4 regions of the Kosakonia sacchari SP1 genome follow, and region 1 is predicted to be linked to each of the others. Evidence: predicted binding sites of a transcription regulator. Region 1 holds the regulator's gene; each other region holds the start of a gene.
What was found. Region 1 encodes LexA, which represses DNA repair genes until DNA is damaged. Its sites were predicted from a motif close to TNCTGTATGTACATACAGNA; they were not measured.

Region 1 (7,235 bases):
CTTGCTTAAGCCACGCACCATCTGCAACAAGCTCTCTTTCTCTTTCGTCGCGCCACGCAGCTCTTTGGCGTAAGTACCCACTTCCATCACGTGTTCATACCCGATGTAAATCGGTACCAGCGTGATGGGGCGCGTACCGCCGCGTAGCATCGCCTGGATGGTCATCGACAGCGTACCGGTTTTCGGATCCAGCAAACGCCCGGTGCGCGAACGTCCACCCTCAACGAAGTACTCCACCGAATAACCGCGGCTGAACAGCTCACCCAGATATTCACGGAACACGGTGGAATAAAGCTTGTTGCCTTTAAATGTCCGGCGAATAAAGAAAGCGCCCAGCCGGCGGAAAATCGGCCCGGCAGGCCAGAAATTCAGGTTGATACCAGCAGCGATATGCGGCGGCACCAGCCCCTGGTGATAGAGCACATAGGAGAGTAACAGGTAGTCCATATGGCTGCGATGGCAGGGCACATAGACAATTTCGTGGCCGTCGTGCGCCAGCTGACGTACGCGCTCGGCATTATGCACGTTAATGCCCTGGTAGAGACGGTTCCAGGTAAAACCCAGAATGCGGTCAGTCAGGCGGATCATCTCGTAGGAGAAGTTCGCGGCAATCTCTTCCATCAGCGCGATGGCGTTTTGCTGCGCCTTATCATGGGAGATCTTTTTGCTGCGCGCTTCATCTTCAACGGCGCGGGCAATCGCCTTTGAAGAGAGCAATTTGTTAAATAAATCCTGACGCGCCGGCAGGCGCGGGCCTACTGCGGCCAGACGCTGGCGGGCAAAGTGCATACGCGCCACGCGCGCCAGTTTCTGCGCGATAATTTTATCGGTGCCGTGCTCGGTCGCCATACGGCGCAGCGAAACCGGTGGTGAGAAACGCACAAAGCTGTCGCGGCCAAGCCAGGAAACAGCAAAAAATTTCTGGATGCCGTTCAGCATGCGCAGCGGCGGGTTAATTTCGCCTTTTTCGCGCCCGGGCGAACGGCCAAACATCACCGATACTGGCACCATTTGCACATCCAAATCGGGATGGCTGCGGTGTAAATCCAGGTAGTCGTGGAACAGCTTGATCGACTCTTCTTTCGGCGCGTAATAGGTGAACACGCGCGGGCCGCCGTGGATAAACACGAAACGCGGCAGCAACGCGCCGTCGATTTCCAGCGGTTCCAGGGGATCGGGCAGCTCATGCGCCAGACATTGCGCGCGTAAAGTCAGTAAGTCAGCCTTTGAGTTATAAGGCAGCACGTACATGATGGGGCGTGATGTATCGAGACCCAGTTCCTGTGCAGGTTCTGCGGGGATCGATTTACTTTTTACCAGCACGCTTAATGGTAAATTCAGTAATTTGTAGTAAATTCGTGGCCAGCCGGACATAAAGGATGTAAAGCCTCTGGTTAATAGTGCCATTGCGCCGCAAGAATATCAGAAAGCGCACATAATTTCTGTTGTACCGCTGCGCGCTTGCTGAGACATTGACGCCAATTTAATAAAAAGGTTCTTTTAAATGGCTAATAATACTACCGGTTTCACCCGGATCATTAAAGCCGCTGGATATTCCTGGAAAGGCGTTCGCGCCGCCTGGATTAATGAAGCGGCATTTCGTCAGGAATCCGTTGCGGTTATCCTGGCAATTATAATCGCTTGCTGGCTCGATATTGACACCATGACGCGCGTACTGCTGATTGGTTCTGTGACGCTGGTAATGATTGTCGAAATTCTGAACAGTGCCATCGAAGCCGTAGTAGACCGTATTGGTTCGGAATTCCATGAACTTTCCGGGCGGGCGAAGGATATGGGGTCGGCGGCGGTGCTGATGTCCATCCTGCTGGCAATGTTTACCTGGATCGCATTACTCTGGTCACATTTTGGATAACGCTTCCAGAATTCGATAACGCCATGGTTTTTTGCTTAAATTTGGTTCCAAAATCGCCTTTAGCTGTATATACTCACAGCATAACTGTATATACACCCAGGGGGCGGGATGAAAGCATTAACGGCCAGGCAGCAAGAGGTGTTCGATCTTATTCGCGATCGCATCACTCAAACCGGTATGCCACCAACGCGTGCGGAAATCGCACAGCAATTGGGGTTCCGTTCCCCAAATGCGGCGGAAGAACACCTCAAAGCGCTGGCGCGCAAAGGGGTTATCGAAATCGTATCTGGCGCATCACGCGGTCTTCGCCTGTTGCTTGAAGAAGAAGAGGACGATATTGGTTTGCCGCTGATTGGTCGCGTCGCTGCGGGTGAGCCGCTGCTGGCGCAGCAGCATATCGAAGGCCATTACCAGGTCGATCCGAGCCTCTTTAAACCTCACGCAGATTTCCTTCTGCGCGTTAGCGGCATGTCGATGCGTGACATTGGCATTATGGATGGCGATCTGCTGGCGGTGCACAAAACGCAGGATGTACGTAACGGCCAGGTTGTTGTTGCGCGTATTGAAGACGAAGTGACGGTCAAACGTCTGAAAAAACAGGGTAACACGGTCGAACTGTTGCCTGAAAACAGCGAGTTTTCGCCGATCGTCGTCGATCTGCGCGATCAAAACTTCACCATCGAAGGGTTAGCGGTCGGTGTCATTCGTAATGGCGCGTGGCTGTAACGCACATTCGCTCTGCTGCGGGGCTGATTCAGGTTCCGCAGCGATCTCTACTTTTCCCTCACTAATGTTCACATTCATACCATGCCTCTGCTAACCGCATCCGACAAAGCGCTCTGGCGGCTTGCGCTGCCGATGATCTTCTCGAATATCACCGTCCCGTTGCTGGGGCTGGTGGATACGGCGGTAGTGGGGCATCTGGACAGCCCGGTTTACCTGGGCGGCGTAGCGATTGGCGCAACGGCGACCAGTTTCCTCTTTATGCTGCTGCTTTTTTTGCGCATGAGCACCACCGGGCTAACAGCTCAGGCGTTCGGCGCGAAGAATGCGCCCGCGCTGGCGCGGGCGTTAGTCCAGCCTTTGCTGCTGGCGCTTGGAGCCGGTGTGTTAATTACTCTGCTGCGCACGCCACTTATCGATCTGGCGCTGCATATCACCGGCGGCAGCGAGGCGGTGCTGGAACAGGCTCGACGGTTCCTGGATATCCGCTGGTTGAGCGCACCCGCTTCGCTGGGCAATCTGGTATTGCTCGGTTGGTTGCTCGGCGTGCAGTATGCGCGCGCACCCGTGATATTGTTGGTGGTGGGGAACCTGCTCAATATCGTGCTCGATCTGTGGTTGGTCATGGGGCTGCATATGAATGTGCAAGGTGCAGCACTTGCCACGGTCATCGCGGAATATGCCACCTTCGCCATTGGCTTATGGATGGTGCGACACGTACTGGTGATGCGCGGCATTCCATTACTGACACTGAAAAATGCATGGCGCGGCGGCGTGCGGCGTTTGCTGGCGCTGAACCGCGATATCATGCTGCGTTCGCTGCTGCTGCAACTCTGCTTTGGTTCGATAACGGTGTTTGGCGCCCGACTCGGGGATGAGACGGTGGCGGCAAACGCGGTGCTGATGATGTTTTTGACCTTTACCGCCTATGCGCTGGATGGTTTCGCGTATGCGGTTGAAGCCCACTCCGGGCAGGCTTACGGTGCCAGAGACAGCAGCCAATTGATGCATATCTGGCGGGCTGCTTGCCGGCAGGCCGGTCTGGTAGCGCTGTTCTTTGCTGTTGTCTATGCACTGGCGGGTCAGCAAATTATCGCGTTGTTAACGTCGCTACCCGCGCTGCAACAGCTTGCCGGGCATTATCTGATTTGGCAGGTCATCTTACCGTTAGTGGGAGTGTGGTGTTATCTGCTGGACGGTATGTTTGTCGGTGCGACGCGCGCGGCCGAAATGCGTAACAGCATGGCGCTGGCGGCGGCAGGGTTTGCCGTTACGCTACTCACCGTGCCTGTCTTGGGTAATCACGGTTTGTGGCTGTCGCTCGCTGTGTTCCTTGCTCTGCGTGGGCTGACGCTGGCGCTGATATGGCGTCGCCACTGGCGTAACAACAGTTGGTTTGCTGCTACAGATTGTTGATCCCGCTTTATTTCTCGTCGTTGTGTACGATTTTTCTCGCCTCGTTTACGCTGCTTTTATCTTATTGGATGGTTAAAGATTCCGAATAAAATTCATAATGCCGAATCCCTGACTACAATAATCAGTACGTTCAGCACGGCGAGAACGTCATTTTAAACCGAACGATAAGGAGTCCATGATGAATAAAGACGAAGTCGGCGGTAACTGGAAACAGTTTAAAGGTACTGTAAAAGAGAAATGGGGCAAGCTCACCGATGACGATATGACGATCATTGAAGGTAAACGTGATCAGTTGGTGGGTAAAATCCAGGAACGTTACGGTTACGCGAAAGATCAGGCGGAAAAAGAAGTGACGGACTGGGAAACGCGTAATGATTACCGTTGGTAGCCAACACATCCCCTCAAATGTGTTAACCCTCTGAAAGGCTACCCTGCCCGAAGGTACAAGGATGTACCACCCCCCAGATTCCACATCTATGAGCTCGAACCGCATTCATTTGGCTTACAAGCTTCCAGATTTTGCGTTCTAATCGCATCCCTCTGTTTAAGCTTGCCTGACTTAGGGCTGTCGCAGTATGTGCTTGCTCGCCGTCGTTAAAAAGCGAAACCTGGCAAGTTGTGGCGTAGGTAATAAATAGCCGAAAAAAGACGAGAGACTATTATCGCGATTTTTTCTTTAGCGGGACGCTATGGTCATGCTGGCAATGATCGTGATGGCGGCAGGCTTCCACTTCCACACAAGCCGCACACAGACCATGGGCTTCAATGACATTATGGCGCAGGGCAAAACCCATTTTCGCCGCCAGCGCATGCATAATATCTTCCACGCCTTCGGCCTGTTCTTCTTTCACCGAACCACAGCGGTCACAAATGAACATCGCAGAAGTATGAGTCGGCTGATCAAAAAGATGACACAGCACATAGCTGTTCGTGGACTCAACCTTGTGGACAAATCCTTGCTCCAGCAGGAAATCAAGCGCGCGATAAACGGTAGGGGGCTTTGCTTGCGGCTCGCTTTCGCGCAGCAGATCAAGCAAATCATAGGCGCTGATCGCCCCTTGTTGCAGGCTTAGTAATCGCAATACTTCAAGGCGCTGGGGAGTCAGGCGCACATTGCGCTGCGCGCACAGCTTTTCAGCCTGCACTAACATCTCTTGCGAAGTGGTCTTATCCATTTGCGCTCTCTGGTCGGGGAAATAGAAACCCACACTTTACCATGTCCTGCCCAAAACACCGAGATCGCCGCCCGTAAACTCCTTTTCTCACTTTCCTTCCCGAAATGAATATCCTCTTCTATAAATATTGAGAGTTTCCTCAATAACTATAACGTTCATATATATCCTGTACGTTCACTTGATTTAGCTTCTTTTTTGGTCGTTGTTCGCAGCAATAGTGAATTCCTGTTTCTTTTAAAATAAACAGGCTTAAAAAACTCATCTGGCTACGAGACACATATTGTGAATAAAAAACGTAAACTTTCAGTGGTCGCTATCGCTGTCTCCTTCTTTGCGGCAAATCAAGCAGGAGCAGCCAATACCTGGGCAGAAGCACGTAACGATGCAATGGGAGGAACGGGGGTTGCATCGGCAAATTATGGTAGTGGGGCACTCATCAACCCGGCGTTGCTGGCGAAAGCCAAGCCGGAAGATGACGTCACGATTATCCTGCCGAGCGTTCAGGCGCAAATTACCGACAAAGATAATCTTCGCGATGAAATCGATAACATCAATGACAAAATTGATGGTTACAAGGATGTGGTCGATAACCTGACCGCCGCGCAGATCATTGCCAATCCGATTGGCACGGTCAATCAGTTCCAGAGCGCGGCGAAAGATCTGGCCGACGAACTGGTGTTCCTGAAAGGCAAAACCGCGCAGGCCAAAGCTGCCGCAGGCATTGCGGTCAGCATTCCAAATGATGTGCTCTCGCTGGCTTTTGTCACCAAAGCGTATGCGCACGCTCGCGTTAGCTCGAATATCGATCAACAGGATATTGATTACCTGCGCAATATTCAGAACAACACCGGTTTTGCCGTAGGCGAAGCGTTAGGCGCGGTGGTTTCGCCAAACGGTAGCGAAGAGATCACCAAAAACCTCAACTCGACCGCAGCGGGCCGTGCGGCAATTGTCTCCGACTTTGGTATCGCCATGGCGCGCCAGTTTGAAGTCGCTGGTGTGCCGTTGTCCCTTGGCGTGACGCCGAAGCTGCAAAAAACCTGGGTCTACAACTACACCGCGTCTATTTATGACTATAAGAGCAGCGACCTGAGAGACAGCCGTTATCGTACCGATGACACCGGCTTTAACATCGATGTCGGTGCCGCCGCAGACTTTGGTGAAAACATTACTGTTGGTTTAACCGGCACCAACCTTATCTCCCGCGATATCGATACTCAGAATATTCGTATTCGCAATGGCAGAACCGGTGATGTCACCAATTACAAAGACACCTATCAGATTAGCCCGGTGGTGACGGCTGGCGCGGCCTGGCACAACGATCTGGTGACATTGAGCGCTGACGGGGATTTAACCGAAACCAAAGGTTTCAAGAGCGAGAAAAACTCCCAATATGTTGGCGTCGGTGCGGAAGTTCGCCCGCTTAGCTGGCTGGCGGTGCGTGCCGGTTACCGTGCGGATGTGAAAGGTGACGATAAAAACGTCTTCACTGGCGGTGTCGGTTTTGCACCGTTTAACCGCGTTCATGTCGATTTAATGGGGCTGGTCGGCGAAGATGAGACCTGGGGTGCAGGCGCACAACTGAGCGTCACATTCTAAGATGTTCTCACCGGAGGCTTAATGCCTCCGGTTCTCTTTTATAGCTTATAAATCAGATAAGTAAGCCTGGCGGGATTATTTGCCACTCATCTTGTTGAAGCTGGTCATCAGATTGCGGTAGTCAGGGATGTGGTTAGAGAACAGGTTGCCCAAACCTTCAATGTCGTTACGCCAGTCGCGATGTAATTCACAAGCAACACCAAACCAGGTCATCAATTGCGCCCCGGCCTGCGACATACGGTCCCATGCTGAATGACGGGTAATTTCATTAAATGTACCTGACGCATCGGTGACAACAAACACCTCGAAGCCCTCTTCCAGGGCCGATAACGCCGGAAATGCCACGCAAACTTCCGTCACCACTCCCGCAATAATCAACTGTTTCTTACCCGTTGCTTTTACTGCCTTCACAAAATCCTCGTTATCCCAGGCGTTGATATTACCCGGGC
Region 2 (7,235 bases), 1.3 Mb from region 1:
ATCTGCTGATCCCGAAGCTGCCTGCTGCGCGTCCGGGGCAATCCTGGCGCTTTACACCGATGACATCCAGCTTCTTTAACGCCTGTAAAAGCCTGTGGCGCAACGGTGAAACGCGCTTCTCGCTGGTCGGGACTAGTCTGTTCTGGGGCGCGGGCGTGACGCTGCGTTTCCTGCTGGTGCTGTGGGTGCCAGTGGCGCTTGGGATCACCGATAACGCGACGCCAACGTATCTTAACGCGATGGTCGCCGTCGGGATTGTGGCTGGTGCCGGTCTGGCGGCGAAGCTGGTTACACTGAAAACCGTGGCGCGTTGTATGCCTGCCGGCATTCTTATTGGCGTGGCGGTGGTGCTGTTCTCCTTGCAGCACGCATTACTGCCAGCGTACGGCGTGCTGATGTTGATCGGCATGTTGGGCGGTTTCTTTGTAGTGCCGCTGAATGCTTTGTTGCAAGCCATTGGTAAAGAGTCGGTTGGCGCGGGCAATGCGATTGCGGTGCAGAACCTCGGTGAAAACATGGCTATGTTGCTGATGCTGGGCCTGTACTCGCTGGCGGTGAAAGCGGGCGTACCGGTAATTGGTACTGGCGTTGGCTTTGGCGTGATTTTCGCGCTGGCAATTGCGGCGCTGTGGATCTGGCAGCGCCGCCGTTAACCGTTACGGTGCCGGGTAGGTGTAAACCTGATGCACCGCTTCGATCTCAGCCAGCACGTCTGCGCTGAGATCGAGATGCAAACTTTCCACGTTGGTTTTCAGTTGCTCCATCGTCGTCGCGCCCAGCAGGGTACTGGCGACGAAGGGCTGACGCCGCACGAAAGCCAGTGCCATTTGCGCCGGATCCAGATTGTGGCGCTTCGCGATATCCACATACGCCGCGACCGCTTTTTGCGCCTGCTCACCGCTGTAACGCGTAAAGCGGCTAAACAGCGTGTTGCGTGCGCCAGCGGGTTTCGCACCGTTGATATATTTGCCGGTTAGCGTACCAAACGCCAGGCAAGAATAAGCCAGCAACTCGACACCTTCATACTGACTCACTTCCGCCAGACCCACTTCAAAGCTGCGGTTTAACAGGCTGTACGGGTTCTGAATTGTCACGATGCGCGGTAGCTCATGCTTCTCGGCCAGTTGCAGATAACGCATTACGCCAAATGCCGTTTCGTTTGAAACGCCGATATAGCGGATTTTCCCGGCGCGCTGGCACTCGGTCAGGGCCTCCAGTGTTTCCAGCAACGTCACGACCGGTGCGCTATCAACCCAGCTGTAACCCAGCTTGCCAAAGCAGTTGGTCGGGCGCTGCGGCCAGTGTACCTGGTAGAGATCGAGATAATCGGTTTGCAGGCGCTTTAAGCTGTCATCGAGCGCGACGCGAATGTTTTTGCGATCCAGCGCCTGATTCGGGCGAATACCGCTGTCGTTGTTGCGGCTTGGGCCACTGACTTTGGAGGCGATAACCAGTTTTTCCCGGTTGCCGCGTTTCGCCAGCCAGTTGCCGACATAGGTTTCCGTCAAACCCTGCGTTTCCGGACGTGGCGGAACAGGGTACATCTCTGCAACGTCAATCAGGTTGATGCCCTGGCTGACGGCGTAATCGAGCTGTGCATGGGCGTCGGCTTCGCTGTTTTGTTCACCAAACGTCATAGTGCCCAGCCCCAGGGTGCTTATTTCAAGCGAACTGTGGGGGATACGGTGATACTGCATAGCCGGCTTCCTTAAAAGTACAACGTCAGTTGACCTGACAAAGGAATATAAACATGGCAGAGGGGAGGAAAAAGGGAAAGAGAAAAATCAAATAAAGGCCAGCAGGTGACTGACCTTTATAGCAATTTCTTAGCGTTCAATAATCTGGGATACGTCATCGCGGTTAATCTGCATCTTATTACCCTGCTGATCGCGGTAGCTGACCAGCCCGGTATCATCGTCAATTTCCGGTTTACCGTCCGTCAGGATCATCCTGCCGTCTTTTGTCGCCATCACGTAATCACTGCTGCATCCGGAAACGGCGAAAGCTAACCCCACTGCGGAAATAATCACTGCCCATTTCTTCATCGTTCTGATCCTCTGGTGGCATGCATCTGACAACAAGTTTAGTAATAACTTGCTGTCTGGAGACGAAAAAGCAGGATAATCTGAAAAAAGTGGTTAAAGGCAGATCAAAGCTAAAAAACGCTTCCCCGGTTGAGGAAGCGTTTTGTTTACAGCGGATTCTTCTTATTTCGCATCAGGTTGAGCGTTTCAACCGCGATGGAGAAGAACATGGCGAAGTAGATGTAACCTTTCGGTACATGGATGGAGACGCTTTCCAGAATCAGCGTAAAGCCGACGAGGATCAAAAACGACAGCGCCAGCATTTTGACCGACGGATGGCGGTCAACAAACTCGCCAATCGGACGCGCGGCAAACATCATCACGCCAACGGCGATAACTACGGCCGCCATCATAATGAACAGATGATCGGACAGCCCCACCGCCGTGATCACCGAGTCGAGACTGAAAATAATGTCCAGCAGCATAATCTGCACAATCGCGCCAAAGAACGAATGCACATTGGTCTTCAACCCTTCCTCTTCCCCTTCGATCGATTCGTGGATCTCTTTACTCGCTTTCCAGATAAGGAACAGCCCACCGAGGAACAAGATCAAATCGCGGGCGGAAACGCTGTGATCAAACACGCTGAACAGCGGGTGTGTCAGCCTTGTCACCCAGGCGATAGATGCCAGCAGTAACAGCCGCATGATCATCGCCGCAGCCAGACCTAACCGACGAGCGTGATTACGCTGCGCGGTAGGCAGCTTCGCAACCACCAGAGAGAGGAAAATAATATTGTCGATCCCTAAAACGATCTCCAGCAGCGTCAGCGTACCGAGCGCGAGCCAGGCGTTGGGATCGGTTACCCATGCAAATAACATCTCTATAAAGTCCTGCCAAAAAAAGAAGCGCTAATTATAAGCACCGCTGTGGCTTAGGCAAAAATTTAATGCGGTGAGAGCAAAAAGTGGCGCGCCAGCAGTGCACCAGTGAAGTTCTTTTTCAGGTAAAAGCCGCGCGGCAAGGTAAGTATGGTTTCGCCATGTTCGCCGATGGCTTCGGTCAGCGCTTTACTGTTGGCCGCCTTTGGCCTCAGTTGCAATACTTCGCCGTGACGGGCGGTAATGCGGGTAACCTGGCCTAACACAATCAAGTCCATCAACTCTTCCCAGTCGAGCCGTAACTGCTGCTCTTCTTCTGCATTTGGGCTCCAGAGCAGCGGTGATCCGACGCGACGATCCGCTATCGGGATCTCACGTGAACCTTCAATTGGGATCCATAAGACGCGCTTGAGCTTATGTCTTACATGGCTGGTTTCCCACACGACGCCACTGTTGCCGGTAAGGGGAGCCACGCAAACAAACGTGGTCTCCAGCGGGCGTCCCAGGTTATCGACCGGAATGGTTTTTAGCTCAACGCCCAGCGCGGCAAAATCCTGTTCGGGTTTACTGCCTGCGCTGGCACCGAGCCACAGTTCCAGCAGAACACCTGTCCAGCCTTTATCACGCTTTAAATCGCGCGGAACGGGCAAGCCTGAAAGCGCGGCCAGTTCGCCGAGCGTGTAGCCCGCCAGGCGCTGCGCCTGGGCCAGCAATTGCGCTTCTGATTCAGGCGGTGAAGTGAAAGGAGCCAACGCGAACATGTTAAAAACCTTTTGTCTAAAAAGTAACCGCTAGTTTTGCACCGTAGCCAGGCAGTGTACCTTTTTCTGCATGGTGTGAGCAGTTATATGATTTATAAGGTGATTTTGAGATGGTTTTCGTGAGTTGCGCAACGACGTGTTGGGTTTTCCAAATCTGGTCACTGACAATAAACAGGATCTTACACCATGTTATCCACAGAAAAGTGGGATAACTGGGGAAAAGTGTCACTACTGTTTCGATTTACAGCCTTGACGTGCGATGAAAATCGAAATTCTGCACAAAATGTGCCTAACTTATTGGCATAATCTGTGGATAAATTCGGCTCTGTTCGATCTTTCATCAGCGGCAGGATCCTTAAGGTGATGATCATCACATTATGGGGCTATTATCAGTTGAAAAGCTATTTAACTGCATGAATTACTGTATTTTATTTCTTTTTCGTAGAACGTGTCTATTCAGACTGTTCCGGGTTTTCCCTGGGTAATTCCATACTTTTTCACAACTCTATCCACAGAAAAGGTGAATAAAAACCGCCGTCAGCATTGCTTTCTGTTTATAACTTTGATGATTACTGTGAGTTATTCAAATGTTATTCGTTCGTATCCCTGTCATAGAGTGGTTTACCGTTTTCCGGGAGTGTGAAACAATCGCTTTATTCAGACTTTTTTTGAGGTAGTCCGGTGATTGATGACGATGGCTACCGCCCAAATGTTGGAATCGTAATCTGTAATCGACAAGGTCAGGTCATGTGGGCCAGACGCTTTGGACAGCACTCATGGCAGTTTCCCCAGGGGGGAATTAACCCTGGCGAGTCTCCGGAACAAGCAATGTACCGGGAACTGTTCGAGGAAGTGGGCTTAAGTCGTAAAGATGTTCGTATCCTTGCTTCTACGCGTAACTGGTTGCGTTACAAGTTACCGAAACGTTTGGTGCGTTGGGACACAAAGCCGGTTTGTATCGGCCAGAAACAAAAATGGTTTCTTTTGCAGTTGATAGGTAACGACAGTGAGATCAACATGCAGACCAGTAGTACGCCCGAGTTTGATGGCTGGCGTTGGGTGAGCTACTGGTATCCTGTTCGCCAGGTAGTGTCGTTTAAACGCGATGTCTACCGGCGGGTGATGAAAGAGTTTGCAAGCGCGGTGATGTCGCTTCAGGAAACGCCTCCGAAGCCGCAAAGTGCGCCTGCCTGGCGACGTAAACGAGGTTAAGCCACCCATATTATGCTCACCCGACTGCGAGAAATAGTTGAGAAAGTCGCCAGCGCGCCACGCCTTAACGAAGCGCTGGAAATATTGGTTACCGACGTTTGTCTGGCGATGGAAACCGAAGTGTGCTCGGTCTATCTCGCAGATCACGACCGGCGTTGTTATTACCTGATGGCGACGCGCGGTTTAAAAAAGCCGCGTGGTCGCACCGTCACGCTCGCATTCGATCAAGGGATAGTCGGTCTGGTAGGCAGGCTGGCGGAACCCATCAACCTGGCGGATGCGCAAAAACACCCCAGTTTTAAATATATCCCCGCTGTTAAAGAAGAGCGCTTTCGCGCTTTTCTTGGCGTACCTATTATTCAGCGCCGTCAATTGCTTGGTGTGCTGGTGGTACAACAGCGCGAGCTACGCCAGTACGATGAAAGCGAAGAGTCCTTTCTGGTTACACTTGCCACCCAGATGGCGGCCATTCTCTCCCAGTCACAATTAAACGCGCTGTTTGGTCAGTATCGGCAGACACGAATTCGCGCCTTACCGGCAGCGCCGGGTGTCGCTATCGCTGAAGGTTGGGTCGATGAAACACTGCCGTTAATGGAGCAGGTTTATCCGGCCTCGACCCTTGATACCTCGCTTGAGCGCGAAAGGCTCACGGCCGCTCTGGAAGAAGCTGCCAATGAATTTCGCCGCTACAGCAAACGTTTCGCCGCCGGAGCGCAAAAAGAGACGGCGGCAATTTTCGATCTCTATTCGCACCTGCTTTCCGACGCACGCCTGCGCCGTGAGCTGTTTGAAGAAGTCGACAGGGGCGTGGTGGCCGAATGGGCGGTAAAAACCGTTATTGAAAGTTTTGCTGAACAGTTCGCAGCGCTTAGCGATGGCTACCTGAAAGAACGCTCAGGCGATTTGCGCACGCTGGGCCAGCGTTTGTTATTCCACCTCGATGACTCCATTTCCGGGCCAAACAGCTGGCCAGAGCGCTTTATCCTCGTTGCCGAGGAACTCTCCGCCACTACGCTTGCGGAGTTGCCGCACGACAGGCTGGCGGGCGTGGTGGTGCGCGATGGTGCGTCAAACTCGCACGCGGCAATTATGGTGCGCGCGCTTGGCATCCCGACGGTAATGGGGGCGGATATTCAGCCCGCCGTGCTGCAACGTCGTATGTTGGTGGTGGACGGTTATCGCGGCGAGTTGTTGGTGGATCCTGAACCGGTGCTGTTGCAGGAATACCAGCGGCTTATCAGCGAAGAGAATGAACTCAGCCGCCTTGCCGAAGATGATGTGAACCTGGCTGCGCAGCTAAAAAGCGGCGAGCGGGTGAAAGTGATGCTGAACGCGGGTTTAAGCCCGGAACATGAAGAGAAACTTGGCAGCCGCATCGACGGTATTGGGCTTTATCGCACCGAAATTCCGTTTATGTTGCAAAGCGGTTTCCCGTCCGAAGAGGAACAGGTGGCGCAATATCAGGGCATGTTGCAGATGTTTAACGATAAGCCCGTGACGCTGCGTACGCTGGATGTCGGTGCGGATAAACAATTGCCTTATATGCCCATCAGCGAAGAGAACCCTTGCCTTGGCTGGCGCGGCATTCGGATTACCCTCGACCAGCCGGAAATTTTCCTGGTGCAGGTGCGCGCCATGCTGCGCGCCAATGCGGCTACCGGGAATCTCAGCATTCTGTTGCCGATGATCACTAGCATCGACGAAATCGATGAAGCGCGCAGACTAATTGAGCGCGCCGGGCGCGAAGTGGAAGAGATGATCGGTTACGCCATCCCTAAGCCACGTATTGGGGTGATGCTGGAAGTGCCGTCAATGGTGTTTATGCTGTCGCACCTGGCGAACCGCGTTGATTTTATCTCGATTGGCACCAACGATCTGACGCAATACATCCTGGCGGTTGATCGTAACAATACCCGCGTGGCAAATATGTACGACAGCTTGCACCCGGCGGTGCTACGGGCGCTGGCGATGATTGCCGATGAATCAGAACGGTTAGGCATTGATATCCGTCTGTGCGGCGAAATGGCCGGTGATCCGATGTGCGTCGCCGTGCTTATTGGTCTGGGGTACCGCCATCTATCCATGAACGGACGATCAGTGGCGCGCATTAAATATTTGCTGCGCCGCATTGATTGTGAAGAGGCGCAAACGCTGGCGAGACGTACGCTGGATGCGCAACTAGCGACCGAAGTACGCCATCAAATCGCCGCATTTATGGAACGGCGTGGGCTGGGCGGCCTGATTCGCGGCGGAATTTAGCTGGCTCAGGCATATACATAACTTTTACAACTTCGCCGCCACCCGCTCGCGGTGCCTTATGCTATGATTCGCAGCTTTGGAGCGGCCAGCAATTGCGG
Region 3 (7,235 bases), 1.9 Mb from region 1:
AAAAGAGAAATATAAAGTTACTCTTATAGCTAATGAGAACTCGATGGGGGTTGACGGAATTGGGAAAAGCAGGTGTATATGGATGCAATTAGTTGTTTCTCTAATTGCTTCCGTTAAACGCTTTCAAAATATATTTAAAAGGACGTGTGCTTTATGGTTAATACAATCCACAATTTGCATATTGGTCAGTGTGCAGAGTTTAAAAAAACATTGACGGATAATGACGTCGCAGATTTTGCATTGGCATCTGGCGATACCAATCCTGTTCATCTGGATGAGAGTGCAGGGCGGGAAAGTATATTCGGGCAACGCGTGGTGCATGGTATTTTGGTGAGTGGGCTTATCTCTGCGGTCATTGCCAATAAATTACCCGGTAACGGTTCTATTTATCTCGGACAAGACCTCAAGTTTATTAAGCCAACATTTATTGGCGATACGATTACGGCGACGGCGGAAGTTATCGCGATTAATTGTGAAAAAAACCGGGTGCGGCTCAAAACCACGTGCACCAATCAGCATGGGGATAAGGTTATTGTCGGTGAAGCCGTCGTTTTGCCGCCGCTGGAAAAAGCGCTGGCTGAGGAGGTGAACTGATGGAGCTTATTATTCAAGGCAATGTGGCTAAAAACTGCCATCCTGAAGGTTTACGCCAGGGCATTGATAAACAAATTAACTATGTTGAATCGCATGGGGAAATCTATGGTCCGCGCAAGGTGTTGGTGATTGGTGCCTCTTCCGGATATGGGCTGGCCTCACGCATAGCGGTAGCCTTTGGTGGCGGTGCCGATACGATTGGCGTTTCATTTGAAAAAAGTCCGGGTGAAAAAGGTATGGGCAGCGCCGGATGGTATAACAATATTTTTTTTCGTCGCCGGGCGCATGAGAAAGGGCTTATCGCGAAAAATTTTATCGCGGATGCTTTTTCCGATACGACGCGCAACGAGGTGATTGCGTACATTAAGCAGGAGTTTGGCGGCAGCATTGATCTGCTTGTCTATTCGGTTGCCTCTGGCGTGCGTATTTGCCCGGATGGTACGCGTTACACCTCAACGCTTGGCGTGCGCGGGCAAGCTTTTTCCGGCCCGGGTTTTGACCTGGAAACCCGCAAGATGGTGAACCAGACGCTGGAACTGGTGACCGAACAACAACTTGCCGATACGGTAAAAGTCATGGGCGGGGAAGACTGGCAACGCTGGATTGATATGTTGTCGGCGGCTGGTGTGCTGGCCGAGGGATTCAAAACGGTGGCGTACTCTTATACTGGCCCGAAATCAACGTGGCCGCTCTATAAAGAGGGCGCGTTAGGCGCGGCGAAAGCCCATCTGCACGCAACAGCCGATCATCTTGACGCACAGCTCCAGCGCGTTAATGGTCATGCCTATGCGGTGGTGTGTAAAGCGCTGGTGACCAAAGCCAGCGCCTTTATCCCTATGTTTCCGTTATATATTACGTTGCTGTACAAGGTAATGAAGCAGAAGCGGTTGCATGAAACCTGCATTGAGCAGATGCACAGGCTGATGTTGAACCACCTTTACCCGCCAATGGGCAACGTCATCACGGATGACGAGCGGCGGATCCGCCTTGATGATTTCGAGCTGCGCCCGGATGTTCAGCAAGCTGTGGAGTTGCTAAGAAAACGGGTCACCACCGAGAACTTTAAAACCGTTGGTGACTTCGCCGGGTATCTCACCGAGTTTTATGCATTGAATGGCTTTTCAATGCCGGACGTGGATTACTCCTCTGAGCTGGATCTGCGCCAGCTGGTAAAAGAGTACAGCCACGCATAAGCATGCCTGATATGACAAATGCGCCCGACTGTCGGCGCATTTGTTGATGCAAATCGAGGTCGTTACAGTTTCTGTACGGTCTTTATTTCACGACAGGCAGATCGGAATAGCGTGTGGTATAGGCGGGGGAAAGCATTTCGCGTTTCATCGCCCAGTTTTTTTCAATTCCCTGTCCTGCAAACCAGACGCTTCCTCTTCCCGAGGTATTTAAACGATCAATGGTTTCCATCAGCAGCGCACTGTTCGCATAGGGGCGGTTTTCATCGAATAGATTGAGTTGGGCAACGCCGCTGCTGAAAAAATCTGCAAGCATCACACCAGCCTTCATATAGCGATGCCCCTCCCGCCATATCTGATCCAGCGAGCTTGTCGCAGCACGAATAATGTCGCGCGTATCATTGGTTGGCGTCATCAATGTCACGGATGCCTTGTTTCCGTAGTAAATGCGATTATCCGCATGCGGGCTGGTACGAATAAAAACGCTGATGAATTGGCAGAATTGATGTTCAGCGCGTAACTTCTCCGCCGCGCGTTCAGCATAGGCGCATATTGCCTGATGCATATCTGAATACTGCGTGATTCGCTTGCCAAAAGAGCGGCTACAAATAATTTGCTGCTTAGTCGGAATAAATTCATCAAACGCCAGGCATGATTCACCGCGCAGTTCCCGCACGGTACGTTCCAGCACAACATTAAAGTGTTTACGGATAACCCAGGTTGAGCTGTCGGCAAGTTGCAACGCGTTTTCAATGCCCATTAACGCCAGCTTTTTACTGATGCGACGTCCCACGCCCCAGACCTCCTGTATCGGCACACGAAACAGGAGCTTGCGCTGCCTTTCTCGGGAGGAAATATCCACAACGCCGCCGTAGCTGACCCACCTTTTGGCAGCATAATTGGCCACCTTGGCGAGGGTTTTCGTTGGTGCAATGCCAACGCCGGTTGTCAGACCGGTATTTTTCAGGAGCTGATCACGAATTTGGTGGCCGAATGCCTCAAGTGAAATACAGTTTGAAACGCCAGACAGATCGATAAAAGCTTCATCAATCGAATAAAGCTCAACGGCGGGGGTGATTTCAGACAGCGTCGACATAACCCGATTGCTGAGGTCGGCATACAGCGCATAATTTGAGCTAAATACCGTAACGTTCTGACGATGAAGCTCATCTTTGATCTTGAAGTAAGGCGCAGCCATGTCTATACCGAGATTCTTCGCCTCACACGATCGCGAAATAATGCACCCATCGTTGTTGGACACGACAACGACAGGTTTCCCCTGAAGATCCGGACGAAACAGCGTCTCACAGGAGGCGTAGAAGTTATTCACATCAACAAGCGCGAACATGTCGGTTTGATTTCAATGTAAATGTCACGACGCCGAAGATCTGTAACTCTTCCTCAGCATGGAAAACAATCGGCGCATAATGAACATTATGCGGGATGAGTTGAAGAACAGGGCGGGTCCGCAACTCCTTCACCGTGAATTCCCCGGCAACCGCCGCAACAACAATGTCACCATGTCCGGCGGTTAATGAGCGATCGACCACCAGCAAATCACCATCGCTAATCCCTGCACCGATCATCGAGTCTCCGCTGACCCTGACAAAGTAAGTCGCGCTGGGGTGTTTAACCACCAGTTTGTTTAAATCAAGCCGCTCTTCGACATAATCTTGCGCCGGGCTTGGGAACCCACAGGGAACGCGCTCAGCAAAGAGCGGAAGGGGAATGAGGTGATCACTCTCGGTCGATGGGATGAACTGCATGATGATGAACTCGGTTAACTGTATTTATATACAGTATTGCTAAATTCAGTCACTGATCAAGAGGCGCAGCGGGTCACATTTAGGAAATGTTTGAAGTAGCAAAGAATTTAGCTAAAAAGTCTCGCCAAAAGCTGGTACCTGAAAGCGGGGGAAAATAGACTGTTCTCCGTAGGGAAAATCTCATTTATGCCTGATGCAAGCGCATTGAAGCGTTCTCTTGCCGCGAGCCACTGCGTGTCGGTTTGTGAGCGGAGCCGAATCATCGGGTCCTGCGCGTAATTAGCGCCGCAAACATTTTAACGTGAACGCCTGGCGATGCGGGATACAGGCGCAATCCAAACAGATAATAAATACACACAGGAATGAATCATGATCAAAAAAATAACCTACGCATCGGCCATGCTGCTTGCGGCCTGCGCGAGCTTTAGCGCGAACGCAGTACCTAAAACCGCGGCAAATAAATGCCCGGCAGCGATGGATGTGGAGAGTGTTGAAATTCGCGATGGTCAGCAGCTTATGATCCTGACGAAAACGGCATTAGAAAACTATGAAATGGCGGTAGCCAAGGACGCTAAGTGCGTATCAATTTATCGTGATACATATCGGGCTAAATATCTCCCTGAGCTCAAGAAACTGGATGCCAGTACCTCGGAACCTGTCGTCAAATTAAAAACCGCGCCATTGCTGGCTGCTTTTGAAAACGTTATGCAGCCTGGCGTAGATATAAAGGAAACGGATAGCAGGGTTAATGCCTACTATGTTGTCGCAAATGCCTACCTTGAGACAGCGATGCCGGGTAAATGGAAAGTATCAGAAGATAGCGACGAAATGCGGGGCGAAAAAACGTATCTATATACGCTGGAGTCTGAGGATGTCGCAAAACTATCGCCCCCCTATAAACAAGCAAAGGCGACGATTCTGGTGATGCAGAAGGAAAAAGCGGGCGTGATTAGCGACCCGAAAATTATGTATTACGTTTCAGAGGGTCAATTAACGCTGCCTGTAGAAGGCGGTGAAATCGCGGCGAAATATGACGACGATGGAATCAGTCGCTATGACGGTACGATATGCAGTGATGACAATCGTGCTTTCTGCCCTGATCTGACCATTTACCAGATGTTTGCTTATCTGGATGTACGCAGTAGCCACAAGGCTATCATTGAGTTGCCGTTCTATATTGATGGCCCTTATCAATATCATTTTAAAACCACTGGCTTAATAACCCGGCGCACAACACCGGATTATTTGCTGCCAAAAAATGCAGGGAAATAGCACAGCATCATAAGTTCAGTCATGTGGGGGTTACTATTTTTCGCGTATTGAGGAGATGCTTAGATGTTAAATATTGCCAGAAGCACCGGTAATACCACTACCGGTGTACATATGTTACAACGCTTTAAAAATGGCTACCGCATTCGTTGCAATCGCGAGACGTTAAGGCGATTCACTTCCATCGATGTTAAGCCAGAATATCAGCATCTGTTCGGCGCAGATGGCGAGGGTATATACCATTCGGCCACCTTTCCGACTATTGCTGAAGGCGCGCAAGCCCTGTGCAGCTTCATCCAGACGGTTTGCGGCCTGGAGTGTCACTGGAAACCGTAACGGTTTTAGGGATTAGCTGTTTGCCTTGTAGCCAGCCCTGAAAGTACCCACTCCAGTGCAAGTCTCCTATGATTTTCTGTGTAGCCTGACGGGCTGCACACTATTCCCAGGAGATTCCTATGAGCACATCTTTATTCAGCAAAACCCCGATGGTCACGGTTCTCGACAACCGTGGCCTGATCGTCCGCGAAGTCTCGTATCATCGTCATCCCGACTCGCCGGACACCACCAGTGAGCGCACCACCCACCACCAGTACAACGCTCGTGGTTTTTTACTGCAGAGCGCAGATCCGCGCCTATACGACACTGGCCTTGCAAACTTCAGCTATCTGACTGGCCTGACCGGAAACGTTCTGCGTACACAGGGTGTTGACAACGGAACGTCCGTGGCGCTGAACGATGCTGCGGGTCGATCGTTTATGACAATCAGCAATATTGACACCGCTGACGATGGTACAGAAAACAGAAATCAGGCCGTGACCCGAACCTGGCAGTACGAGGACGCTTCGTTGCCGGGCCGCCCGATAAGTATCACCGAGCAGGTCAACGGTGAAGCTGGCCGCATTGCAGAGCGCTTTGTCTATGCCGGTAACAGCGATGCGGAGAAGGCGCAGAACCTTGCCGGACTGGTTGTTAGCTATTACGACACCGCAGGTCTTATACAGCGCGACAGCGTTGCTCTGACGGGCGTGCTTCTCTGTGTCACCCGCCATCTGCTGAAAGATGCGGACGACCCGAACACGGAGGTCAACTGGCAAGGTCAGGATGCTTCCGCATGGAACGACGTGCTGGAGGCGAAAACCTATATCACTCTGACAACCTCCGATGCCACCGGGGCAATTTTGTCGACCACCGACGCAGCGGGTCATCAGCAACGTATGGCGTACGATGTGGCTGGAATGATGTCCGGCAGTTGGCTGACAGTGAAAGGTGGCACAGAACAAATTATCGTGAAGTCCCTGACGTACTCTGCGGCGGGTCAGAAGTTGCGTGAGGAGCACGGTAATGGCGTGGTGACGACATACCTTTATGAACCGGAGACGCAGCGCCTGGTCGGGATAAAAACGGCGCGCCCGGAGGGTCATGTTTCCGGTGCGAAAGTGTTGCAGGATCTACGTTATGAATATGATCCAGTGGGCAATGTGCTTAGCATCAGCAACGATGCGGAAGAGACCCGTTTCTGGCGCAATCAGAAAGTCGTACCTGAAAATACCTACAGCTACGATAGCCTGTATCAGCTGATTAGCGCCACCGGGCGTGAGATGGCAAATGCCGATCAGCAGGGCAGTAATTTACCGTCCTTCATTGTTCCCCTTCCGACAGACAGCTCTGCATATACTTGTTTTATCCGCACCTATCGTTATGACAATGGCGGCAACCTGATCCAGATACGCCACAGCGCACCCGCGACGAACCACAGTTACACGACCGATATTACCGTCAGCGATCGCAGTAACCGGGGAGTATTAAGCACACTGACCACTAATCCGTCTGATGTGGATGCCCTGTTCACGGCGGGTGGACAACAGAAACAGCTGCTGGCGGGGCAGCCCCTGGTCTGGACGTCGCGTAACGAGTTACAGAGGGTGAGCCCGGTGACGCGTGACGACAGCGCAGACGATCAGGAAAGCTACCGCTATGACGGCGGTAGCCAGCGGCTCCTGAAAGTCGGCATACAGAAGACCAGCGGTAGTACGCAGACGCAGCGAGTGCTTTACCTGCCGGGGCTGGAGCTGCGAAGTACCACAAACGGCGCTGCAGAAGAAAGCTTGCAGGTGATTATCGTCGGCGAGGCCGGACGGGCGCAGGTGCGTGTGCTGCACTGGGAGAGCGGCAAGCCCGCAGACATCGCGAACGACCAGACACGCTACAGTTACGATAACCTGGTCGGCAGCAGCCAGCTTGAGCTGAGCGGAGAGGGTGAAATCATCAGCATGGAAGAGTATTACCCGTACGGGGGAACCGCTCTCCTGACGGCGCGCAGCCAGGCCGAAGTAAATTACAAAACCATGAGGTACTCCGGCAAAGAGCGTGACGCTACGGGGCTGTATTACTACGGGTTCCGCTACTACCAGCCGTG
Region 4 (7,235 bases), 710 kb from region 1:
CCTGCATCGCTTTTTGCTGCCACAACATGGCCTGCACGGACCATTCATAGATCCAGTTGCCATTACGGTAACCCACCACCGTGTCGTACAGCTCCGGGTCGGTACGTTCAGCCTGGCTCATCACAATGCGCGCCTGCACTTCGAGGATCTCTCGCGGATCCACGCCGCGCCAAACCCACATCAGCCGGTTGAGCATGCGATACCAGTGCGGCACATTTTTGCCATCGAGTGTCGACTGTATCGGCGATTGCGCGCCACGATTAAACCGGCGTACCAGCGTGGAAGTTTCCGGGTGCTTGAAGCGGGGTTTGAATAACGTTTCGCTAAGATTGGGCTGTGACATTGCGCGCAGGCTCCATGTATCTATCACCGGCGGTTATTGTAACCTGTTGCGCGCTAAAAAGAACAACGCCCGGCAAAACCGGGCGTGAGCAAATGTTTCAAAGCAAAATTAACGGCCGCTGATTGGCGGCACAAATACCACGCCCATATCCCACGGCTGCTCAATCCAGGTGTCCTGCGGGATATCAATCACGTAATCGTCCACCAGCGGGCGACCTGCCGGTTTGGCGAAAATAGTGACGAAATGCGCTTTGGGATACATTTCACGAATCGCGACAGCGGTACCGCCGGTGTCCACCAGATCGTCGATCACGATAAAACCTTCACCGTCACCTTCTGCGCGTTTCAGCACGGTCAGCTCACGTTGGTTGTCGTGGTCGTAGCTGGAGATACATACGGTATCAACATGACGAATGCCCAGCTCACGCGCCAGCAGTGCGCCTGGCACCAGACCACCACGGCTTACGGCAATAATGCCTTTCCATTGTTCTGAAGGCATCAATCGGGCGGCCAGTTTGCGTGCGTGAATCTGCAACATGTCCCAGGTGACGACGTATTTTTCGCTCATGTGAAGTGTCCCAGCCTGTGTTTTACGGCTTAAAAATTATTCGAGGGGGAAATAGGTTGCGCGAGATTATAGAGATCTGAAGCGCTAAAAACCAGTATTACCCGGCATTACCGGCGCTTTTTCCGCGCACTGGTGCTCGCAGCGCGGCAATAAAGTGGTATTCTCAACGCCATCTCGCAAGCTAATCGCTTGCGATGTTCGTTTATTTAACCCTGTGACCTGCAAGGTATGTTGCGCAGGCTCTTCGTAAGGAGACTCATCGTGTCTGAACTGTCTCACCTATCGCCACAGCCGCTGTGGGATATTTTTGCCAAAATTTGTTCTATTCCGCACCCGTCCTACCATGAAGAACAACTCGCCGAACACATTATGGGCTGGGCGAAAGAAAAGGGGTTGCATGCGGAGCGCGACCAGGTTGGCAACATTCTGATCCGTAAACCAGCCACCGCGGGCATGGAAAACCGCAAGCCGGTAGTTCTGCAAGCACACCTTGATATGGTGCCGCAGAAAAATAACGACACAGTACACGATTTCACTACCGATCCGATTCGCCCGTATGTCGACGGGGAATGGGTTAAAGCGCGCGGCACCACGCTCGGCGCGGATAACGGCATCGGCATGGCTTCCGCGCTGGCGGTGCTGGCAGATGACAGCGTTGAACACGGTCCGCTGGAAGTGCTGCTGACCATGACCGAAGAAGCGGGCATGGATGGCGCGTTTGGTCTGCAACCTAACTGGTTACAAGCGGATATCCTGATCAACACCGACTCTGAAGAAGAGGGTGAAATCTACATGGGGTGCGCAGGCGGTATCGATTTTATCACCACCCTGCCACTCACCCGCGAAGCCGTACCGGGCGGGTATGAAACCTTTAAGTTGACGCTGAAAGGGCTGAAAGGCGGCCACTCTGGTGCCGAAATTCATGTCGGTTTAGGTAACGCCAACAAACTGCTGGCGCGCTTCCTGGCCGGCCACGCGGCGGAGCTGGATCTGCGCCTGCTGGATTTCACTGGCGGTACGTTGCGTAACGCGATTCCACGCGAAGCAATTGCTGTTTTCGCCATTCCGGCAGACAAAGCCGCGCAGCTGAAAACGCTGGCCAGCGAATATCAGGCAATCCTGAAAAACGAGCTGGAAGCCAAAGAGAAGAATCTGGTGGTACTGCTGGACAGCGCAAGCAGCGATAAAGCGGCGCTGACCACCGCCTCGCGCGATATGTTTGTGCGCCTGCTGAACGCGACGCCGAACGGGGTTATTCGCAACTCTGACGTCGCCAAAGGCGTGGTAGAAACCTCGCTGAACGTGGGCGTGGTAACGCTGCAAGACGACAACGCCGAGATCATCTGCCTGATCCGCTCGCTGGTAGATAGCGGGAAAGATTATGTGGTGAGTATGCTGGAATCACTGGGTGCGCTGGCAGGCGCGAAAACCGCGCCGAAAGGCGGCTACCCTGGCTGGCAGCCGGACGCGCGTTCACCGGTGATGGCGCTGGTACGCGAAACTTATCAGCGTCTGTTCAATAAAACCCCGAACATTCAGGTGATCCACGCGGGTCTGGAGTGCGGTCTGTTCAAAAAACCGTACCCGGACATGGACATGGTATCGATTGGGCCGACCATTACCGGCCCGCACTCACCGGATGAGCAAGTGCATATCGAAAGCGTAGGCCATTACTGGACCCTGCTGACCGAGCTGCTGAAAGCCATTCCGGCGAAATAAGCCTGTTGTCCGCGCCGCCCGGCGCGGACATTTTCCTCAACTTTACACTGCCTTAAATGCCATCCCTTTAAACGCGCGCAGCGGGTTTCTCCCCGTTCAATCTGCTGGTGAAACAATCGACGTTCCGATTTCAGCCTCGCGCGTCAGCGTCCTTTATTTGTTCCAGATGATGAGCAATCAGTAAGGTTGCCAGCCGTTTATTAGAAAGATTTTCTGAAGCGAGATGGCAAAGAGAATTGTCCGTATCTCCTTTAATATGTGAGCAAATAAAAGAGATCGGCAGACGAAATCCGGGGCTATATGAGAAATATCAGAGCCTGGAGAAATGCTTTTGCAGTAACGTGGAATAAATGTCGGGGACAACAAAGAAGCGTGTAATAGATCCGTAGCGTAATTTTATAGCCCCAACACCAGTTGCCGTTCCAGTTGCGGATCGAGCAGCGTGACATGCAACCCGACCAGCCGGACACCGCGCCCGCTACGGCGGTCATTCCAGGTTTTTTGCGCCGTCGCCAGTAAATCCTCTTTATTTAAGCGCGGCCAGACATGCTCCTGAGTCGTAAGCTGGAAATCATTAAATTTCAGTTTTACTCCCTGGCGAGCAATTAACAGATCCGGTTTCACTTTTGCTAACCGCCGCTCAAGCTCAGGGTACAAATGTTCAATAATCGCTTCGCACTCTTCCCAGCTGTGAATATCTTCCGCCAGCGTCCGCTCCACGCCCACGGATTTACGCAGCCGTTCGCTGTTAATTTCCCGCTCGTCAATGCCCTGGCTGCGCTCCCATAAAATACGGCCAAATTTACCAAAGCGTTTAAGCAACATGGCCAGGTCGCTCTTTTGCACATCTTCACAGGTCCGCAGCCCGAGCGTTTCCAGCTTTGCCGCTGACACCTTCCCCACACCGGGGATTTTGCCGAGCGGTAACGTGCGCAGAAACGCCGGGACATCAGCAGGAGTAATCACATATTGCCCGTTGGGTTTGTTGAGATCGGAGGCAATTTTGGCGAGAAACTTCACCGGCGCAACGCCCGCCGACGCAGTCAGTTGCGTTTCATTAAAAATGGTCTGGCGAATTTCCTGCGCCATCAGCGTCGCCGAACCGTGGCAGTGCGGGCTATCGGTAACATCAAGGTAGGCTTCATCCAGCGAGAGCGGTTCAATAAGCGAGGTGTAGCGGGAGAAGATATCGCGGATCTGGTTAGATGCTTCTTTATAAGCGTCAAAACGGCCGGACAACAACGTAAGGTGCGGACAAAGTTTAAGCGCCATCGCTGTTGGCATCGCGCTGCGTACGCCAAACTTGCGCGCCGGATAGTTCGCCGTGCTGATCACGCCGCGTTGTACCCGGCTACCGCCGATAGCGATGGGAATATCGCGCAGGGCTGGGTTATCGCGCATCTCTACCGCCGCGAAAAAGCAGTCCATATCAACATGTATGATTTTGCGCATGCGTACGCCCTCACAGAACACTGGATAAGCATACAGCACATTTACAGCAATTGAGAAGCCAGCATGTAAATTCGGCGAAAAGAGGGGAATATAAGCGGCAATTCAGGCTTTTTACTCGCATAATAGTCGCCAGCTTTCGGCCAAGCGTTTGATACGTAATCCTCAATCTTCTTTGCGCGAGACAAAAGCGAAGCCAATGAAAAGGCAGCGTGAAAGACGATGTAGATTGGGGCTTGCGAAAAAATGCCGTAATGCTAATGTGGGCGCTCCAAAACAGAATAGTCTGAATTTTGGGCTTCTTTTGCCGTCCTGGCAATGTGGTATTAGCTTTATCAAGGAAACAAGTAGTATGCGCAAAATCGCATTATTTATTGCGATGCTTCTGCTTCCGTGCGTCTCTTTTGCTGGCCTGGTGAGCAGCAACGGTTCAGTAACGCCGGTCAGCAAAGAATATAAGCAGCAGTTGATGGGGTCGCCGGTTTATATCCAGATCTTCAAAGAAGAGCGCACCCTTGATCTTTACGTCAAGATGGGCGAGCAATATCAGTTGCTCGACAGCTACAAGATTTGTAATTACTCCGGCGGGTTGGGCCCCAAGCAGCGCCAGGGTGATTTTAAAAGCCCGGAGGGTTTCTACTCCGTGCAGCGCAGCCAGTTGAAGCCGGATAGCCGCTTCTATAAAGCCATTAATATTGGGTTTCCGAATAACTACGATCGCGCCCACGGCTATGAAGGCAAATACCTGATGATCCACGGCGCTTGCGTATCTATTGGCTGCTACGCGATGACGGATTCCGGTATTGATGAGATCTTCCAGTTTGTTACCGCCGCGCTGATCTTCGGGCAGCCGAACGTGCAGGTAAGTATCTATCCGTTCCGCATGACCGACGCCAATATGCAGCGCCATAAATACTCAACCTATGCGGATTTCTGGAAGCAATTGAAGCCGGGTTATGACTACTTCGCCACCACCCACCAGCCGCCGGTTGTCTCGGTCGTGGATGGTCGCTATGTGGTTAGCAAGCCGCTGAACACCGCTGTTCAGCCGCAGCTGGCGTCAAACTACACGCTCCCCCAGGCAAAATAATGCCCACTCACCTGGCATAATCTTTTGCCAGGTTTCATTGCCGGTTAACGGCTGGGTGGCAATCACGGTAACCACATCATTTGGTGTGGTTTCCCGCTGAAAATCAATTTCCACATCCTGATCCAGCAACTTCGCCACGCCAAACGGCGCACGACGGGTGATCCAGAACAGATTGGTCGAACAAAACGCCATCACATAACGCCCGTCCGACAGCAGCATATTAAAAACGCCCTTCTCGCGCAGCTCCGTGGCCAATGCCGCAATGTATTTAAACACCGCCGCCATATTGCCCGGTGTGCGCGGGTAGCGTTCGGTCAGCTTGTGCAGCAACCAGCAAAAACCTTTTTCGCTATCGGTTTCGCCAATCGGGCGGAAATTACCGGTCTCCAGCGATTTATAACCCGTAAGCTGCCCGTTGTGCGCATAGGTCCAGTTGCGCCCCCATAGTTCGCGGGTAAACGGATGGGTATTTTCCAGCGCCACTTCGCCACGGTTCGCCTGGCGAATATGGGCAATCACTGAACGGGATTTAATCGGGTAGTCCTGCACTAATTTCGCAATAGGGGAATTAAAACTCGGTTGCGGATCTTTGAACGTGCGACAGCCCTTGCCCTCGTAAAAGGTAATGCCCCAGCCATCTTTATGCGGCCCGGTTCCGCCGCCACGCTGGACGAGACCGGTAAAACTAAAGCAGATATCGGTTGGCACATTTGCGCTCATACCGAGCAGTTCGCACATACACACCCCCACACAGCGCCCTTATCAGAGAAGGCGTAATTGGTGCAGCCAGTTGGCATACGGACAGTGCGTCGATTAACTGTACCTAAACAGAATTTCGCGCACTGCCGGAGTCAAAAAGGCAAAAAGCCTTCCTTAAGCCTTAACCATCTCTTTTTCAATCAACTGAATCAGGATATGAATCACCTTAATGTGAATTTCCTGAATACGGTCAGCATAACCAAAATGCGGCACGCGAATTTCAACGTCTGCGCTGCCCGCCATCTTGCCGCCGTCTTTACCGGTCAGGGTGATCACTTTCATCCCCTTCTCACGCGCTGCCGCAACCGCTTTGATCACGTTGCCGGAGTTACCGGAAGTGGAGATCCCCAGCAGCACGTCGCCTTCGCGGCCAACGGCTTCCACATAACGGGAGAAAACATAGTCGTAACCGAAGTCGTTGCTGACGCAGGAGAGATGGCTCACGTCAGAGATGGCAATCGCCGGGTAACCCGGACGGTTTTCACGGTAGCGCCCGGTTAACTCTTCTGCGAAATGCATCGCATCACAATGCGAGCCGCCGTTACCACAGGACAACACTTTGCCGCCGGCTTTAAAGCTGTCGGCCAGCAATACCGCCGCGCGCTGAATAGCGTGAATATTGGCATCATCTTTCAAGAAGTTCGCCAGCGTTTCGGCCGCTTCGTTCAGTTCGTTACGAATAAGATCCTGGTACATGAGGATATCCTTCAGCATAAATGTAAATAACACTGCGCAGTGTACCGGATACTATTCCAGGCGAGAAGTTAAAGCCGTAGCGCCCCGTCGTTTTCATTTTCCGTGCGTAAAAAGCCCTCAACAATGTGAACCAGGTTGTAATTATTTTGTAAACACATTGCTAAAAGAAATCACATCCACTACAACCAATACATCACAAGTGGTCAGACCTCCTACAAGCAAGGGAGCTTTTCTTTATGATGATTTTGAGCATTATCGCAACGGTTGTTCTGCTCGGCGCGCTGTTTTACCACCGCGTTAACCTGCTGCTCAGCAGCGTGATCCTGCTGGCGTGGACCGCCGCGCTGGGCGTTGCGGGCCTGTGGTCTATCTGGCTGCTGGTGCCGCTCGCGATTATTCTGGTGCCGTTTAACCTGCCGCCGATGCGTAAAGCGTTGATTTCCGCACCAGCCTTCCGTGGTTTCCGTAAAGTGATGCCGCCGATGTCGCGTACCGAAAAAGAGGCCATCGACGCCGGGACAACCTGGTGGGAAGGCGATCTGTTTCGCGGTAACCCGGACTGGAAAAAACTGCACAACTATCCGCAGCCGCGTCTGACTGCCGAAGAGCAGG

Region 2: mutH (DNA mismatch repair endonuclease MutH) is a predicted target of LexA. The motif match lies at 3,896-3,915, and genes of this name have one in related genera.
Region 3: umuD (translesion error-prone DNA polymerase V autoproteolytic subunit) is a predicted target of LexA. The motif match lies at 3,567-3,586, and genes of this name have one in related genera.
Region 4: dinB (DNA polymerase IV) is a predicted target of LexA. The motif match lies at 4,100-4,119, and genes of this name have one in related genera.

Annotation. Positions count from the first base shown of each region.
Region 1 is NZ_CP007215.2:4,549,756-4,556,990, reverse strand. Features, by position in the region: gene plsB (glycerol-3-phosphate 1-O-acyltransferase PlsB) at 1-1,374, opposite strand, end outside; gene C813_RS44500 (diacylglycerol kinase) at 1,505-1,873, shown strand; gene lexA (transcriptional repressor LexA) at 1,982-2,599, shown strand; gene dinF (MATE family efflux transporter DinF) at 2,681-4,012, shown strand; gene C813_RS44485 (CsbD family protein) at 4,191-4,400, shown strand; gene zur (zinc uptake transcriptional repressor Zur) at 4,672-5,187, opposite strand; gene traF (conjugal transfer protein TraF) at 5,470-6,786, shown strand; gene ycaC (isochorismate family cysteine hydrolase YcaC) at 6,862-7,235, opposite strand, start outside.
Region 2 is NZ_CP007215.2:899,566-906,800, forward strand. Features, by position in the region: gene lplT (lysophospholipid transporter LplT) at 1-653, shown strand, start outside; gene C813_RS27255 (NADP(H)-dependent aldo-keto reductase) at 657-1,697, opposite strand; gene ygdR (lipoprotein YgdR) at 1,827-2,045, opposite strand; gene C813_RS27265 (TerC family protein) at 2,192-2,905, opposite strand; gene mutH (DNA mismatch repair endonuclease MutH) at 2,971-3,666, opposite strand; gene rppH (RNA pyrophosphohydrolase) at 4,348-4,878, shown strand; gene ptsP (phosphoenolpyruvate--protein phosphotransferase) at 4,891-7,137, shown strand.
Region 3 is NZ_CP007215.2:2,647,036-2,654,270, reverse strand. Features, by position in the region: gene C813_RS35480 (MaoC family dehydratase) at 154-594, shown strand; gene fabV (enoyl-ACP reductase FabV) at 594-1,787, shown strand; gene umuC (translesion error-prone DNA polymerase V subunit UmuC) at 1,870-3,132, opposite strand; gene umuD (translesion error-prone DNA polymerase V autoproteolytic subunit) at 3,116-3,550, opposite strand; gene C813_RS35460 (hypothetical protein) at 3,920-4,822, shown strand; gene C813_RS35455 (hypothetical protein) at 4,886-5,155, shown strand; gene C813_RS35450 (RHS repeat domain-containing protein) at 5,275-7,235, shown strand, end outside.
Region 4 is NZ_CP007215.2:3,840,620-3,847,854, forward strand. Features, by position in the region: gene frsA (esterase FrsA) at 1-343, opposite strand, end outside; gene gpt (xanthine phosphoribosyltransferase) at 452-910, opposite strand; gene pepD (cytosol nonspecific dipeptidase) at 1,172-2,629, shown strand; gene dinB (DNA polymerase IV) at 3,026-4,081, opposite strand; gene dpaA (peptidoglycan meso-diaminopimelic acid protein amidase) at 4,431-5,168, shown strand; gene C813_RS41250 (class II glutamine amidotransferase) at 5,139-5,906, opposite strand; gene lpcA (D-sedoheptulose 7-phosphate isomerase) at 6,042-6,623, opposite strand; gene fadE (acyl-CoA dehydrogenase FadE) at 6,860-7,235, shown strand, end outside.